Regions from separate parts of the Streptomyces sp. NPDC014891 genome, predicted to be linked through region 4. Evidence: riboswitches for the same ligand, from Rfam matches in the RefSeq annotation. Region 4 holds a riboswitch; each other region holds the start of a gene.
The links. A riboswitch is a leader RNA that binds a small molecule or an ion and turns the genes downstream of it on or off. The one in region 4 is predicted to bind cobalamin.

Region 1 (4,205 bases), on a different contig from region 4:
ACGACCGCCGAGTCGGTGCCCGCGAGGCGGGCCGTCAGCTCGTCCTCCGGCAGCGTGCCGGGGATGATCGTGAGGACCTCCTCCGCCTCGCACAGCGGCTCGCCGAGCCGGGCGGCGGCGGCGGACACCGAGGTCACGCCGGGGATGACGGTCGTGTCGTAGCGGTCGGCGAGCCGCTTGTGCATGTGCTGGTACGAGCCGTAGAACAGCGGGTCGCCCTCGGCGAGGACCGCGACGGTGCGTCCGGCGTCGAGGTGCGCGGCGAGCCGGGCGGCGGCCTCCTCGTAGAAGTCGTTCAGGGCGCCCCGGTAGCCGCCCGGGTGGTCCGTGGTCTCCACGGTGAGCGGGTACATCAGCCGCTCCTCGATGTGGTCCTCGCGGAGGTGCTCGGCGGCGATCGAGCGGGCGATGGAACGGCCGTGGCGGGCCGAGTGGTACGCGATCACGTCGGCGGCGGCGATCGCCTTCACCGCGGCGAGGGTCAGGAGGTCCGGGTCGCCGGGCCCGAGGCCGACGCCGTACAGCTTTCCGGTCACGGTGGTCATGCCTGGATCTCCGCTTCGTGGGCGATCGCGTTGATCGCGGCGGCCGTCATCGCGCTGCCGCCGCGCCGGCCCCGGACGACGAGGTAGTCGAGGCCGAGGTCCTGTGCGGCCAGGGCGTCCTTGGACTCGGCGGCGCCGATGAAGCCGACGGGTATGCCGAGGACGGCGGCGGGCCTCCCGGCGCCGTCGGCGACCATCTGGAGCAGGTGGAAGAGGGCGGTCGGCGCGTTGCCGATGGCGACGACCGAGCCTTCGAGGCGGTCCCGCCACAGTTCGAGGGCGGCGGCGGAGCGGGTGGTGCCCAGCTCGGCGGCGAGGGCCGGCACGGACGGGTCGGAGAGGGTGCAGACCACGTCGTTGTCGGCGGGCAGCCGCCGCCGGGTGACGCCGCTCGCGACCATCTGCGCGTCGCAGAGGATCGGTGCTCCGGCCCGGAGGGCGGCGCGGGCCCGCGTGACGACCTGCGGCGACCAGGCGATGTCGCGTACGAGGTCGGTCATGCCGCAGGCGTGGATCATCCGGACCGCCACCTGGGCGACGTCGGCGGGCAGGCCCGCCAGATCCGCCTCGGCGCGGATCGTGGCAAAGGACCGGCGGTAGATCTCCGCCCCGTCCTTCTCGTAGTCGAACATCCTGTTGCTCTCGCTCATCTCGTCGTGCGGGCCGCGGTCACGGCTTCGGGCAGGGCGGTACGGGGGGTGGGAACGCCGTTCACCAGGTAGTCGCCGCCGGCGGTGGCGAGGACGTCGGTCCAGACGCCGTGCGGGTGTCCGCAGCGCCGCTCGCACCCGGAGAAGTGCACGGGGAGGACGGGCGGGCCGGATCGGCGCGAGCCGGATCCCGGGGCCGGTTCCGAGCCCGAGCCGGGGCCCGGGGCTGGTCCCGAGCCGGAGCCGGGGCCCGGGGTCGGTCCCGGTGTCGCGTCCTCGCGGACGTCCGCGAGGGACTTGGCGCAGCCCGGCCGTCCGGTGCAGGCGGTGACCCCGGCCCAGGGGGAGTCGGGGCGGGTGATCAGCCCGGCCGCGTCGAGCAGGGGCAGCCGCCCGGGGTCCGTTCCGGCCACGACGACCCCGCGCCAGGGCGTGAGCCGTACCTCGTCGGCGGGGAGCAGCGCCCGCAGCCGGCCGGCGGTGAGCCGGCCGAGCGGGGCGAGCACCGACAGGGCGGCGGGCCCGAGGACGCCGGGCGCGGGGGGAGGGCCGTACGGGAGCGCCGGCGCGGGGACGGATTCCCCGGCGACCCCGCACTCCGCGAGGTCCACGCCGTACCCCGGAGGCAGCTCGCGGACCCGCCAGGCGCCGGTGCCGGCCTCGGCGGCGGCGGCCAGGAAACCGCCCGCCGCGGCCAGCGCGGCCGCGGGCGCGTCGGAGGCCGCGAGCCGGACGGCCCGCCCGCCGACGTGCAGCTCCGCCTCCCCGCCGCCCACTGCGACCAAGGTCACATCGCCGCCGAGTCCGGCGACGTCCCCCCGCCCGTCGTCGAGGACGAAGAGGAACCGGCCGGAGAGCGCCGCCGCCCAGGGCGCGGAGAGCAGGTGGGTGTCGAGCTCCCGGGCCCACAACTGCACGTCGGCCGCGCCGAGTCCGTCGAGGCCCGAGGCCGGCGAGGCGACGATGTTCCGGACGCGTTCGTGGCTGGGGGAGGGCAGCAGGCCGGCCTCGGCGAGGAGCGCCGCCAGCTCGGCCCCGCAGTCGTCGCCGAGACCGCGCAGCTCGGCGTTGCCGCGGGAGGTGACGCTGAGCCGTCCGTCGCCCAGACGCTCCGCGGCGGCCGCCAGGATCTCGACCTGATGTGCCGTCAGGCGCCCTCCGGGAAGCCGGAGTCGGGCGAGGCGGCCGTCGTCGGCGGAGTGCAGGCGCAGCGCCCCGGGGCACGCGTCGCCACGGTCCCTTGTGCGAGGTTCGCCCGGTTCGGGCGTCGGGGGCGGGGTGGGCGGCATGGCGGCGAGCATACCGACGGGGAACCGGCCGACCAGCGGGTGTGATCCGGTCGACCAGCGGGTGTGATCCGGTCGACTCCGCCGCTCCCTGGGGCCCGCCGACGCCACGATCTAGGATGCAGATCGGCATGGGGTCCCAGGACCCCGGGGAGGAAGCCCGGTGAGAATCCGGCGCGGTCCCGCCACTGTGAGCCCGCATCCGCGGGTGAGTCAGGAACTCCCGCCGTCCACACGACCACCCGGGGCGCGGACAACCCCGAGGAAGGCCTGAGCTCGCCATGCTCCTGCTGCTGTCGCACTCCGACACCGACCTGCTCAGCGCCCGCGCGGCCGGCGGTCCGGTGGAGTACCGCTTCGCCAACCCCGCCCGTCTCCCCCTCGCCGACCTGACCGGCCTCCTGGCCGAGGCCGACCTCGTCGTCGTCCGTCTCCTCGGCGGCCTCCGCTCCTGGGAGGACGGCCTCGACGCGGTGCGCGCCGCCGGAAAGCCGGTGGTCGTCCTCAGCGGCGAACAGGCTCCCGACGCGCAGCTGATGGAGGCGTCCACCGTCCCCGTCGGCGTCGCCACCGAGGCGCACGCCTACCTGGCGCACGGCGGCCCGGCGAACCTGGAGCAGCTGGCCCGCTTCCTCTCCGACACCGTGCTGCTCACCGGTCACGGCTTCGAGTCCCCGGCGGCCGCCCCGACCTGGGGCCCGCTGGAGCGCACCGCCCGCGCGACCACCGGCCCCACCGTCGCCGTGCTCTACTACCGCGCCCACCACATGAGCGGGAACACCGCCTTCGTCGGCGTCCTGTGCGACGCGATCGAGGACGCCGGTGCGCGGGCCGTCCCGCTGTACGTGACCTCCCTGCGCGCCCCCGAACCGGAGCTGATCGACAGGCTCCGCACCGCCGACGCGATCGTCACCACCGTCCTCGCGGCGGGCGGCACCAAGCCCGCCGAGGCGCAGGCCGGCGGCGACGAGGAGGCCTGGGACGCGGGCGCGCTCGCCGCGCTCGACGTGCCGATCCTCCAGGCCCTGTGCCTGACCGGTTCGCGCGCCGCCTGGGAGGAGAACGACGAGGGCCTGTCCCCGCTGGACGCCGCCGGACAGGTCGCCGTCCCCGAGTTCGACGGGCGCCTGATCACCGTGCCGTTCTCCTTCAAGGAGATCGACGAGGACGGCCTGCCCGCCTACGTGGCCGACGCCGAGCGCGCCGCCCGTGTCGCCGGGATCGCCGTGCGGCACGCCCGCCTCCGGCACATCCCGAACGCCGAGAAGAGGCTGGCGCTCGTCCTCTCCGCCTACCCGACGAAGCACTCCCGCATCGGCAACGCCGTCGGCCTCGACACCCCGGCCTCCGCCGTGTCGCTGCTGCGCCGGCTGATCGCCGAGGGGTACGACTTCGGGCCCGAGGCGGACCTGCCGGGCGTGGTCTCCGGCGACGGCGACGAGCTGATCTACGCCCTCATCGAGGCCGGCGGCCACGACCAGGACTGGCTGACGGAGGAGCAGCTCGCCAGGAACCCGGTCCGCATCCCGGCCGCCGACTACAAGCGCTGGTACGCGACGCTCCCGGAGGAGCTGCGGACCCACGTCGAGGAGCACTGGGGCCCGGCGCCCGGCGAGATGTTCCTCGACCGCTCGCGCAATCCGGAGGGCGACATCGTCCTCGCCGCCCTCCGCCGGGGGAACCTGCTGGTCCTCATCCAGCCGCCGCGCGGCTTCGGCGAGAAC
Region 2 (4,205 bases), on a different contig from region 4:
GAAGAACGGGCCGCCGGTGAGGGCGGTGAGGATGCCGACGGGGACGTCCTGGGGGGCGGCGACGGTCCGGGCGCCGAGGTCGGCGAGGACCAGGGCGAGCGAGCCGCCGAGCGCGGCGACCGGGAGGAGCCGGCGGTGCGGGGCGCCGACGGCGAGCCGGGCCGCGTGGGGGGCCATCAGACCGACGAAGCCGACGGCTCCGCTGGCGGCCACCATGACGGCGGTGACGAGGGAGGCGAGGACGAAGACGGCGGCGCGGAAGCGGGCGGTGTCCAGGCCCAGGACGGTGGCGCCCTCCTCGCCGACGAGGAGCAGGTCGAGCGGGCGGGCGAGGGTGAGGAGGGCGGCCGTGCCGACCGCGAGGACGGCGGCGGGCAGGACCAGGGTGTCCCAGCGGGCGCTGCCGAGGCCGCCGAGGGACCAGTACAGGGCCTCCTGGAAGTGCTCGGGGCGGCCGGCGAGGACGAGCAGCAGGGTGGCGAGGGCGGACAGGATGTAGGAGACGGCGACTCCGGCGAGGACGAGCCGGGCGCCGGTGAGGGTGCCGCCGCGGCGGGCGAGCCCGTAGACCAGGACGAGGGAGAGCAGGGCGCCCGCGAACGCGCCGACGGGCATGGCGAGGGTGGTGGTCACGCCGCCCAGCAGGCCCGCTCCCCCGCCGGCGACCAGGACGAGGACGGCGCCGGCGGAGGCGCCGGAGGAGATGCCGAGGAGGAACGGGTCGGCGAGCCGGTTGCGGACCAGGGCCTGGAGGACGGCGCCGACGACGGCGAGTCCGGCGCCGACGACCACGCCGAGCAGGACCCGGGGCAGCCGGACGTCGAGGACGATCGTCCGGAACGGGGAGGGGTCGGCGGCGCGTCCGGTGAGGACGTCGAGGACCTGGCCGGGCGGGATGCGGACGGAGCCGAGGGCGAGCGAGGCGATCGCGGCGGCGGCCAGGGCGAGGACGAGTCCGGTGACGACGACCGCGTACCGCAGACGCCCGCCGGCGGGGGCCTTCCCGGGGAGGGCCTTCCCGGCCAGGGCCTTGCCGGGCGGGGCCTTGCCGGCCGGGGGCTTCCCGGCCGGGCCCTTCTCGGGCGCGCCGGGGCGGGCTGGCCGGGCAGGCCCGAACTCGGCGGACGAGCGGGACCCGGCCGCCACGGAGGCGGGACCACCCGGTCGCGTCGGCCCCGTCGTGGGGGCACTCCGTCGCTCGGTGGGGGCCGGGGTCGGCGGCAGGGGCTGCGGCGGGTCTTCCGGTGTGCTCGCCGCGCGGGCGGGCCCCGCGCTCATCGGGCCGGGTGGAGCTGGGCGGCCAGCTTGTCGACGGCCGCGGGGACGCGGACGCCGAGGACGGTGTCGGAGAGCGGCATCACGGCGAACCGGCGGTTCTTGATCGCCGGGACGTCCTTGAGGGCCGGGTCGTCGAGGAGCCGCTGCTTCTTCTGCTCGACGGTGGTGGAGCCGTAGTCGTAGATGACGACGACCTCGGGCTTGCGGGCGACGACCTGCTCCCAGGTGGCGTCGCCGAAGGCCTTGTCGAGGTCGGCGAAGACGTTCCGGCCGCCGGCGCGGGTGATGAGCTCGTTGCCGATGCCCTTGCCGCCGGCGGTGAAGGCGGTCTTGTCGCCGCTGTCGTAGACGAAGACGGAGACCGGCGCGGTGCCCTTGAGCCGCTTCTCGGTGGCGGCGACGGTGGTCCGCGCCTCGCGGACCCAGGTCGTGGCCCGGTCGGGGACGCCGAACGTCCGCCCGACCTCCTCGACTTCGCGGTAGAGGTCGTCCACGGAGGGCGAACCGGAGGGGCAGTACTCGGTGTTGAGGCGGGTGGAGATGCCCGCGCGCTTCAGGTCGTCGCGGCTCCGGCCGTCCTTGCTCGCGAAGGCGGAGGAGTAGCCGCCGTAGACGAAGTCGGGGTTCGCGGCGAGCAGGGCCTCCTTGGAGGGGTACTCCTTCGCGAGGACCGGGACGGAGTCGTACGCCTTCTTGTAGGCGGGGAGGACCGTGTCGTCGAGGTAGGCGGTGCCGACGAGCGACTTCTCCAGGCCGAGGGCGAGCATGACCTCGGTGACGTGCTGGTTCATGGTGACCGCCCGCTTCGGCGGGGCCGTGAAGGTCGTCTTCACACCGCAGTTGGTGACGGTGTACGGGAATCCGGGGGCGGCCCCGGCGTCGGGAGCCTGCTCCGCGGGCGCCGAGCAGGCGGCGAGCAGCGGGAGCAGGAGGACGGCGGGCAGCAGGGTGCGGCGGTGCCTGGACATGGCGGAACGTGCCTCCTCCGGGGATTTCCACGTCCCCGATCGGTGGTGAGAAGGCGGCAGGTCAGTTCCTGGCTTCCGCCTCCCCTCGGGGAAGGCGGTCACAGTGGCGGGACCGTGCCGGATTCGCACCGGCTTCCTGGGTCCTGCCGCCCGTTGGTCCCGGTCAGTGTCTCAGGCGGCGTACTCCTCGACGACCTCGACCTCTTCCTCGGTCACGACGCCCTCGACGATGGTGAAGGAGCGGAACTGGAAGGGTCCGGCGCCGTCGGTGTCGGCGGTGGACACGAGGACGTAGTGGGCCTGGGGCTCGTTGGCGTACGAGATGTCCGTGCGGGACGGGTAGGCCTCGGTCGCGGTGTGCGAGTGGTAGACGATGACGGGCTCCTCGTCCCGGTCGTCCATCTCGCGGTAGAGCTTGAGCAGGTCCGCGGAGTCGAACTCGTAGAAGGTGGGCGAGCGCGCGGCGTTGAGCATCGGGATGAACCGCTCGGGGCGGCCGGTGCCGACCGGTCCCGCGACCACGCCGCAGGCCTCGTCGGGGTGGTCCGCGCGGGAGTGTTCCACGATCTGGTCGTACAGGGCCCGGGTGATGGTCAGCATGCCGACAGGATAAGCCGACGGGCCGTTCCGTACCGGGGAGTGGTACGGAACGGCCCGTATGCCGAGACGGTCGTGGTCAGGGCCGCTTGGGGACGGCCCGGGGCGACCGCCCGCGGGGTCCGGTCAGGACCGCTTGGCGAAGGCGGCGCCCTCGGGGTTGCGGGACTTCAGGACCAGGTAGGAGACGCCCAGGATGAGACCCCAGACCGGGGCCGCGTACAGGGAGACGCGGGCGCCCTCGTCGATGCCCATCATGACGATGACCATGCCGATGAAGAGGAGCGCGAACCAGCTGGTGTACGGGGCTCCCGGGGCCTTGAAGGCGGACTGGGGGAGCTCGCCGCGGTTCGCCTTGGCGCGGTAGCGGATCTGGCAGACCAGGATCATGATCCAGGCCCACATGCCGGAGATGGTGGCGAAGGAGACGACGTACTCGAAGGCCTTGCCGGGGGCGACGTAGTTGATCCAGACGCCGACCAGCATGAGCGAGGCCGAGAAGGTCAGGCCGAGCAGCGGGGTGCCGCTCTTGGTGAGCTTCGTGAAGACCTTGGGGCCCTGGCCGTTGAGCGCGAGGTCGCGCAGCATGCGGCCGGTGGAGTACATGCCCGAGTTGCAGGAGGAGAGGGCCGCGGTCAGCACCACGAAGTTGACGATGGCGGCGCCGACGCCGAGGCCCATCTTCTCGAAGGCGGCGACGAACGGGGAGACGCCCGGCTGGAACTCGGTCCACGGGACGACCGACAGGATCATGATCAGCGCGCCGACGTAGAAGACGGCGATGCGCCACGGCACGGTGTTGATGGCCTTGGGCAGGACGGTCTTCGGATCCTTGGACTCGCCGGCGGTGACGCCGACCAGCTCGACGGCGAGGAAGGCGAACATGACGATCTGCAGGGTCATCAGCGTGTTGCCGATGCCGGTGGGGAAGAAACCGCCCTGGTCCCACAGGTGGGTCACGGAGGCGGTGTCCCCGGCGTCGGAGAAGCCGACGGTGAGGATGCCGGCGCAGATCAGGATCATGCCGATGATGGCGGTGACCTTGACCATGGAGAACCAGAACTCCAGCTCGCCGAAGAGCTTCACGGAGATCAGGTTGGCGCCGTAGAGGATCACGGTGAAGACCAGCGCGGAGATCCACTGCGGGATGTCCCACCAGTACGTCATATAGGTGGCCGCGGCGGTGACTTCGGTGATGCCGGTGACGACCCAGAAGAGCCAGTACGTCCAGCCGGTCACGAAGCCCCAGAAGGGGCCGACGAACTCGCGTGCGTACTCCGCGAAGGAGCCGGACACGGGGCGGTACATGAGGAGCTCGCCGAGGGCGCGCATGATGAAGAAGATGACCAGGCCCGCGATGGC
Region 3 (4,205 bases), 420 kb from region 4:
AAGGGTTCCTTCGGCTTCCCCAACTGGTCCTTCTCCCCCGCCGATGCGCACGGCGCGACGCTGGTCGCGTCGTCCGACGGCCGGAACCGCCCGAGCGGGTACGGGAACGCCGGTATCGCCTACCGCGTGTTCGCCCACTCCATCCCCCTCGACGCGGCGAAGCAGGTCGACTTCGTCGTCCTGCCGGACAACAGCGGCATCCATGTCTTCGACATGGCCATCGCCCCCTGATGTCCCTCGCGTGACCACGCTCCGCTCGGCCGCCCCCGTGCCTTTCGGTCCGGGGGCGGCCGACGTCCGGCGGACGGCCCTCCGGCACCACCGATGTCGGTGCGCGTCTCCAGGGGCCTCACTGCGACGTAGATGCAGGCGGTTGCGCCGTACGGGCCGTCGTCGTGAAGCGAACGAACCCCGGATCCCCTTCCAGCGCCCGCCGACCGTCTCACCGCCTTCCGAACGACCGTGTACCGCGGTGGGCGGACCCTGGGGCCGGGGGGCTCGGCAGGGCTTCTTTCTCTCGGGTGCGGGAGAATCGGGCGATGGACCGATCCGACGATGACGCACGGCCCGACCGGCCTCTCGACGCGCCTCGGCCTTCGTGGGCCGTGGCGTACGACGGGGGCCGACCGGAGGGCGGGCGCGCCTGCGACCATGTCGCGGCTCTCCCTCTAGCGCCGGATGCGCCGGCCGAGGCATGCGCCGATTGCCTGTCCTCGGGTGGGAGTTGGCGGCGGCTGCTCTGGTGCGCGACGTGCGGACACGTCGGTTGCTGTGACAGCTCGCCTGGGCGGCACGCGTACCGGCATCACGAAAGGACCGGGCATCCGGTCGCGCTGACGCTGTCCGCGGACGAGGACTGGGCCTGGTGTTACGAGGACGAGGTCTACCTCGTGCGTTGAACCGCCCGCGGACGGGCGACCCGGCGGGCGTACGCGGCGCCCTCGCACGGTCGTACCGCCCCGCGTACGCCCGGGCGTGCCCGGGGCCGCCCCGGCGCGATGCCGTTCGCCGAGGCGGCGTGAGCCGTCAGAAAGCCGGGCCCGGTGCCGGTACGGGCCCGGGCAGGGGCCCGGGGTGCGGGCCGGGCTCCGGGCGCGGATCGCCCGGCTGGGGGTCCGGACCGGGCTGCGGCGGAGTCGGGGGTACCGGGTCGGGCCCGCCGGGCGTGGGCACCGGGCCGGGGACCGGCCCCGGCTGCGGGCCGGGACCAGGGCCGGGGACCGGGGTGGGGCTCGGAGGCACCGGATCGGGCGGCGGTGTGCCCAGTTCCGTCGTCCCCGCGTGCCAGGGCTCGCGACCGGGCTCCGGCGGTGGCCCCGTCGGGCCGGGAGGGACAGGACGCGTGGGGGGCGCCAGTTCCGGATCCGACGGGTCCGGCAGATTCGGACGGCCGGTCCGTACGTCGCTTCCCATGATCACACCGCCTTACCGGGTAGGGAGGGATGCTGTTCTCCTCCCCCACTCGGCTGCCCGGAGAGATCCTTCTCATGCGCCCACGAGGGCAGGTGCACCCGGGCGGCGGCACGGGCGTGCGGAGGTACGCGCTTCCGTTCTGCGGCTGCCGGGTCGCGATCCACCGGCCGGCCGTTCGCAGGCGAGAGCGGCGACCAGACGGCCCTCACCTGGGATTCCTTCCGGCGGGCGGCCCTCCGGGCCCAAGATCGCCCTGTGGTAGTTTGCCCGGGCCAGTCGTACCCCTGTACGTATCGACACGATATGTGCGCGGGTCAGGGAATCCGGTGGGAATCCGGAGCTGACGCGCAGCGGTGAGGGTGACGGGCGGAGCAGCGGCCACTGGGTCCCGACGGGCCCGGGAAGGCGTTCCGTCCGGACGACCCCGAGTCCGAAGACCTGCTGGCGCCCCGGACGGCGTGCCGTCGTCCGGGAAGCACCGTACGACAGGCTCCGCGCATGAGCCCTGACGCAGAAGGACTCCTCCTGTGCCCCTCGCCCCCCGTTTCCGTGCCGCCGTGCTGCTCGTGGCCGCCGCCGCCCTCGTCTCCGGCTGCGGCGGCACCACCAGGGCGGACGCGCCCGAGGCGAAGCAGGCGGGCCCCGGCCATCCCGTCCGTCTGGACAACTGCGGACAGCGGGTCGAGATCGACCACGTCCCCCGCCGGGCTGTCGCCCTGGACCAGGGATCGGCCGAGATCCTGCTCTCCCTCGGCCTCGCCGACCGCATGGTGGGCACCGCCACCTGGACCGATCCGGTCCTCGGCGGGCTGGAGAAGGCGAACGCGACCGTGCCCCGGCTCGCCGACCGCTACCCGTCCTTCGAGAAGGTCCTCGACGTCGAACCGGACTTCGTCAGCGCGTCCTTCCTGTACACCCTCGGCAAGGGCGGCGTGGCCCCGCGGGAGCGGTTCACGAAGCTCGGCGTGCCCACCTACCTCTCCCCCGGCGACTGCGTCGGCAAGGACAACGGCGGCGGTGGCGACGGTGTGCGGACGAGTCCACTGACCATGGACACCGTGTACGGGGAGATCAGGGACCTCGCCCGCGTCTTCGGTGTGCCGGAGCGCGGGGAGAAGCTCGTGGGCGAGCTCCGGGCCCGGGTCGGGAAGGCCACGGCCGGCGCGGACTTCGGCGACGCGTCCGTCCTCTACTGGTTCTCCGACTCGCAGGGACCGTACATGGCCGGCTGCTGCGGCGCTCCCGGCATCGTCAGCGGGGCGCTCGGTGTGAAGAACGTCTTCGACGACACGAAGGAGGAGTGGCCGCAGATCAACTGGGAGACCGTCGCCGACCGCGATCCCGACGTGCTGGTGATCGCCGATCTGACCCGCCGGGCGCAGTCGGCGGAGAGCGCCGCGAAGAAGATCGAGTTCCTGGAGTCGCACGCGGTCACCCGGAACATGACGGCGGTGCGGAACAGGCGGTACGTGATCCTCAGCGGTCAGGCCATGAACCCCACCATCCGCACGGTCGAGGGCATCGAGAAGGTCTCCGCCGCGCTCAAGACGTACGGTCTCGCGAAGTGACCCGGCCGGGGCTGGAGACGGCGGACCCGCCGGACCGGGATCAGGCAGACCGGCCCGTCGCGGTGGGCCGGCCGGTGCGTGCCTCCGCCCGCTCGTCCCGGGCCCTCGCGCCGGTGGCCGCGGTCGGCGGGGTCGTCCTGCTGTGCGCATCGGTCGCCGTCGCCCTCACGATCGGTCCGGCCGACATCCGCGTCTCGGACTCCTGGTCCGTCGTGGCCGCCCGCCTCGGCGGGAGCCCGTCCGGGCTGAGCGCGATCCGCGACGGCATCGTCTGGGAGCTGAGGCTGCCGCGTACCCTCCTCGCGGCCGTGTGCGGCGCCGGACTCGCGGTCTGCGGCGCGGTCCTCCAGTCGCTGCTGCGCAACCCGCTCGCCGACCCGTTCGTCCTCGGCGTCTCCTCCGGGGCCTCGACCGGTGCGGTGGCCGTCATCGTCCTCGGCGCCGGCGGGGGCCTGCTCTCCGTGACCGGGGGCGCGTTCCTCGGCGCGCTCTGCTCCTTCGCCCTGGTGCTTGTCCTCAGCCACACGCTGGGCGGGTCGACCGACCGCGTCGTGCTGGCCGGGGTGGCGGCGATGCAGCTCTTCTCCGCCCTCACCTCGTTCGTCGTGATGACCGCAGCCGACGCCGAAACCACCCGCGGGGTCCTGTTCTGGCTGCTCGGCTCCCTCGCCGGGGCGGACTGGACGGACGTCGGTGTGTGTGCCGCCGTCCTCGCCGTCGGACTCGTCGTCTGCGGCGGACACGCCCGTACGCTGGACGCCTTCGCGTTCGGCGAGGACGCGGCGGCGACGCTCGGCGTCGGGGTCGCGCGGACCCGTCTCGTCCTGCTCTCGGTCACCGCCCTGCTGACGGCGGTCCTGGTCTCGTCCGCCGGCGCGATCGGCTTCGTCGGTCTGGTCCTGCCACATGCGATCCGTGCCCTGGTGGGCCCCGGTCACGCCCGGCTGCTGCCCCTGACCGCACTGGCCGGGTCGGTCTTCCTGGTGTGGGCCGACACCCTCGCGCGTACGGTGCTCGACCCGCAGGAGGTGCCGGTGGGCGTGGTGACCTCCCTGGTCGGCGTCCCCGCGTTCGTCCTCGTCCTGTACCGCACCAGGAGCACCCCATGACCGACTCGGCGACGCACGTCGGCTCCTCGGGGCTGTACGCCGCACGCGTCTCCCGTACCGCCGGCGGCGCTCTCGTCCTGGACGGCGTGACCGTCGCGCCGCGCCCCGGCACGCT
Region 4 (4,205 bases):
AGGCGGAGGGCGTGGTGTCGGCGGGCTTGTACTTGAAGCCGCCAGCCGGGTTGTACTGGTTGGCGAGGAGGAAGTCGACCGGCGTCTTGCCGGGGACCGTGGTGAAGTCGGCCGACTGCGGGTTGATGCCGCAGGCGTTCAGGCCCGCGACGGCCCAGCCGTTGGAGCTGGTGTTGACGCCGTACAGGGAGTTGAAGGCGCCGGAGGAGGCGACCAGCTTGCCCTTGAGGAAGTTCTTGGCCTGCACGACGTCGGTGTCGGTGTTGGGGACGCCGGAGACGCACAGCGCGGCCATCGCCGCGCCGGTCATGTCGATGTCCCCGGCCGAGGCGAGGCCCGTGGGGTTGTCCTCGACCTTCTGGTAGGTCCAGCCGCCGTCGTTGTGCTGGTTGGCGCGGAGGCGGGTGACGATCGTGTCGGTGAGGGCCTGGGGGATGCGGGCGGCGCCGGCCTGGGTCTTCGCGCCGCGCAGCGCGAGGGCGGCGAAGACGGTGCCGTTGAAGTTCGCGGACGGGCCGAAGTAGCCGGGCTCGGCGGTCTGCCAGTACGCGTAGACGTCCGCGACGAGGTTGCGCGAGGCGGAGACGCGGGCCGGGTCGATGCCCGCGGCGTAGGCGTTGAGCGTGCCGCGCTCGTAGTCCGTGACCACCGGGGTCGCCGACGGCCAGCCGGCCGTCGACAGCAGGTTCCGGTAGACGGTTCTCGCGTTCTTGGTGGTGTCGCCGCCGGGGGCCACGTCGACGACGGCCGTACCGGCGGCCGCGAACGCGCTGAAGGCCCATTCGTTGGAGAGACCGGAGCCGGCGTACGAACCGTCGGCGGCCTGGAGGGACTTGAGGTAGGCGACGCCGTTGGTCTTAGACGTGGCTATCTGCGCGGGCGTGGAGGTCGCGAAGGCGGGCAGCGTGCCGAGGGCGAGGGCGCCGAGCGCCGCGGGCACCGCGAGCGCGAGACGGCGGGAGGGACGGGGAAGGGACATGGGCCTGCTCCTGGAGGTCGGCGGACGCCGGCCGCTCGGCACATGCCCCGCGTCGCCCCGACGGGGCACGGCCGGGGATCTCCGGGGAGCCGCCGTCCGGAACGCGTGGTACGGCTTCTGTACTGCGTCGCCGTATGGGCATTCGGGCTCCGAGACGGCCCCCGCCGCCTCGACACCGTTGCGCGTCAGCTCCGGATTCGCACCGGATTCCCCCACTTGGCAGCCCAGGACGCTACCCGAACGATCACCGTACCGCCAGCAGGACCACGGCAGACGGCCCCGGAGACGCGGCTCCGGATCCCGGTGAGACGGACGGCATATTGACGGCCCTGACGGATCCGTGTTGCACTCCGTCCGATAAGCAGTCAGCACCAGGGGAAGCCGGTCGAATTCCGGCACTGACCCGCAACCGTAGACCCGGATCGTCCCGGGTGAGTCGGAATGCCTGGGGCTGGAACTCAGTACGAGGAACGCCGTCGCGGACTACGGTGTGGTCGTCGCCGCCTCTCCACGGCACCAGAGCCGTGTGGGGGCGCATCGCCACGCACGCGGGCCGCCCGGCAGAGACGAGGGCCGCGGTGGGGACCGAACAGCAGGCGAGACGGTGGTCGAGGGCGAGACGGCGGCTCTTGTCGACCCTGACCGCTTCCCTTCTGACGCTCGGCGCGGGTCTGACCCACCTCACGGCGGCCTCGCCGGCGAGCGCCGACCCGATCGCGAAGTGCACCCGCACCAAGGGCGCCATCGTCGCCGTGGACTTCGGCAAGTGGGGCGGGCCGGTCGTCCGCGGCTGCGACACCACCCCCACCACCGGCTACGAGCTCCTGCAGACGGGCGGGTTCACCACCGAGGGCACCGGCCACGACGGCCCCGCCTTCATCTGCCGCATCGGCAACCGCGCGTTCAACGCCGGGAAGAAGTACCCCACTCCGGCTCAGGAGGACTGCGTCCTCACCCCGCAGGCCACCGCCTACTGGTCGTACTGGATCGCGTCCCCCGGCCAGAGGAAGTGGACGTACAGCCCGCTGGGCGCCATGTCGCGCACGCTCAAGCCGGGCGACGTGGACGCCTGGGTCTTCGGCGGCACGGACATCGGCGGCACCAAGGGCAGGCCGTCGTTCACGCCCGACGACGTCCGCGCGGACGGGGGCGACCCGCCGAACCCCAGCGACCCGCCGGCGCCGAACGTGCCCCCGGGCACCATCGACCTGCCCGCCGCGACCCGCTGGCTCACCGACCGGCTGACCAACGGGCAGCGCGTCGTCAACGACGGCGACACGACGCCCAACTACCTCGCCACCACCGAGGTGTCCTACGCCCTGGCCGCCACCGACAGCGAGCACCCCACCGCCCGCCGGATCGCGGCCTTCCTCGGCCGGCCCGAGCACACCGACGCGTACGCCTACCCGGCCGGCAAGGACGAGGCGCCGGACGCCACCGCCGCCGCCCGCCTCGCCCTCGTCGCCGAGGCCACCGGGAAGGACCCCCGCGACTTCGGCGGCCACGACCTCCTCGGCGACCTGACGGCGAACGTCTGCCTCAGCGGCTCGGACGCGCCCCAGCCCGTGCCCGGCTGCACGACCAAGGGCGACTTCCGCACGACCGGACAGACCGAGGGCCAGGCCCTGGCCGTCATCGCGCTGCTGAACGGAGGCGTCACCCCGCCCGCCGAGTCGGTGACGCGACTGGCTCAACTGCAGTGCGACGACGGCGGTTTCCCCAGCTTCCTGATCCTGGACGGCCAGGTCTGCGAGAGCGAGGCACCGTCCACCGCCCTCGTCGCGCTCGCCCTCCAGCGCGCCGGCGGCCACACCCCGGTGGTCACCAAGGCCCGCTCCTCCCTCAAGAAGGCCCAGTTCAAGACGGGGGCCTGGCCGGCCGCCTCGTACAGCGTCCCGGGCAGCGCCTACGCCACCGGCTGGGTGGCCCAGACCCTGCGCGCCCTGGGCGACCGCGGCCACGCGGACGCGGGGGTCTCCTGGATCTCCCGCCAGCAGTTCCCCGGCGGCGGCTTCGCCTTCGAGGAGGGGACCACGGACCCGCTGCTGTACGCCACGACCGCGGCGGTGATCGCCGGCGCGAAGAGCGACCTGGTGACGCTCACGACGAAGGAGCCCGTCCCGCCGACGACACCGCCGACGACGCCTCCGACCACCCCGCCCACCACGCCTCCCACGACGGGGCCCACCGCTCCCCCGGCCGGTGACGGACCGGACCTGAAGAAGGGCTCGGCCTACCTCGCCGACCACAAGCGGCTGATCCAGGGCCGGTACTACGAGGGCAGCCCCCGCTTCGCGGACTACGGCATGACCATCGACGGCGCCTACGCGCTCGCCGCCACCGGACACGACAACGCCACCCTGCGCAACATCGTCGACTTCCTCGACAAGGGCGGCAAGGACGCCTCGGGCCGCGGAGTCCACGACTGGACGAAGATCGGCACGAAGTACGCGGGCGGCGGGTTCATCGGCAAGACCGCGGTGCTCGCCCAGTCCGTGGGCCGTGATCCCCGCGCCTTCGGCGGCAAGGACCTGATCGGCGCGCTCGCCAAGGGCACCTGCGCGGCCGCGACCCCCGCCGAGCCCCGGAAGTGCGCGGGCAAGGGCAACTACACGTACGCGACCTCGGTCTTCTCCCAGTCCCTCGGCGTCATCGCCCAGATCCGCGCGGGCGAGAGCGGCGCGGCGGCCCAGCCGGTCGCGTACCTGAAGAGTCTCCGCGACCCGTCGACCGGCGCCTGGCCCAGCCTCATCGGCGAGCCGAGCGACATCGAGGTCGACTCCACGGCGATGGCCGCGATGGCACTGGATCTGCTGCCCGACGCCGACTCGCAGGCCGCCGTGGACCGGTCCCTGGTCTGGCTGGCCGGCCGGCAGCTCTCCGACGGGGGCTTCCCCGGCGCCTCCGGCAACTCGGTGAACTCGGCCGCGCTCGCCGTCCAGGGCCTGTCGCTGGACGCCGTGAAGTACAAGGACGAGATCGCGAAGGCCCGGAAGTTCCTGGCCTCGCAGCAGAACAAGGACGGCGGCTTCAACGTCAGCAAGGGCGGCCAGGCGGGCTCGGACGTCCGCGCCTCCGCCCAGGCCGTCGGCGGCGCCACCGGCATCTCCTTCGGCGTGCTGACCCGTGACATGAGCGGTACCACCCCGGAACCGGTCCCGAGCATCTCCGGCCAGTCCGGCACCTCCACCCCGGTGATCATCACCGAGGGGGAGAACGGCGGAGC

Region 1: it holds a riboswitch for cobalamin, as region 4 does, so the genes downstream of both, cobN (cobaltochelatase subunit CobN) here and ACF09E_RS14585 (prenyltransferase/squalene oxidase repeat-containing protein) in region 4, are expected to answer to the same signal.
Region 2: it holds a riboswitch for cobalamin, as region 4 does, so the genes downstream of both, ACF09E_RS07990 (ABC transporter substrate-binding protein) here and ACF09E_RS14585 (prenyltransferase/squalene oxidase repeat-containing protein) in region 4, are expected to answer to the same signal.
Region 3: it holds a riboswitch for cobalamin, as region 4 does, so the genes downstream of both, ACF09E_RS12720 (ABC transporter substrate-binding protein) here and ACF09E_RS14585 (prenyltransferase/squalene oxidase repeat-containing protein) in region 4, are expected to answer to the same signal.

Annotation. Positions count from the first base shown of each region.
Region 1 is NZ_JBIBWF010000008.1:140,905-145,109, forward strand. Features, by position in the region: gene cobJ (precorrin-3B C(17)-methyltransferase) at 1-545, opposite strand, end outside; gene ACF09E_RS23300 (precorrin-8X methylmutase) at 542-1,195, opposite strand; gene ACF09E_RS23305 (cobalamin biosynthesis protein CobG) at 1,192-2,496, opposite strand; cobalamin riboswitch at 2,598-2,723, shown strand; gene cobN (cobaltochelatase subunit CobN) at 2,763-4,205, shown strand, end outside.
Region 2 is NZ_JBIBWF010000002.1:760,073-764,277, forward strand. Features, by position in the region: gene ACF09E_RS07985 (FecCD family ABC transporter permease) at 1-1,026, opposite strand, end outside; gene ACF09E_RS07990 (ABC transporter substrate-binding protein) at 1,275-2,246, opposite strand; cobalamin riboswitch at 2,284-2,412, opposite strand; gene ACF09E_RS07995 (Mov34/MPN/PAD-1 family protein) at 2,418-2,846, opposite strand; gene ACF09E_RS08000 (amino acid permease) at 2,970-4,205, opposite strand, start outside.
Region 3 is NZ_JBIBWF010000004.1:182,405-186,609, forward strand. Features, by position in the region: gene ACF09E_RS12710 (NEW3 domain-containing protein) at 1-231, shown strand, start outside; gene ACF09E_RS12715 (UBP-type zinc finger domain-containing protein) at 606-899, shown strand; cobalamin riboswitch at 1,692-1,855, shown strand; gene ACF09E_RS12720 (ABC transporter substrate-binding protein) at 1,941-2,981, shown strand; gene ACF09E_RS12725 (FecCD family ABC transporter permease) at 3,056-4,090, shown strand; gene ACF09E_RS12730 (ABC transporter ATP-binding protein) at 4,087-4,205, shown strand, end outside.
Region 4 is NZ_JBIBWF010000004.1:600,430-604,634, forward strand. Features, by position in the region: gene ACF09E_RS14580 (hypothetical protein) at 1-979, opposite strand, end outside; cobalamin riboswitch at 1,116-1,192, opposite strand; cobalamin riboswitch at 1,309-1,447, shown strand; gene ACF09E_RS14585 (prenyltransferase/squalene oxidase repeat-containing protein) at 1,558-4,205, shown strand, end outside.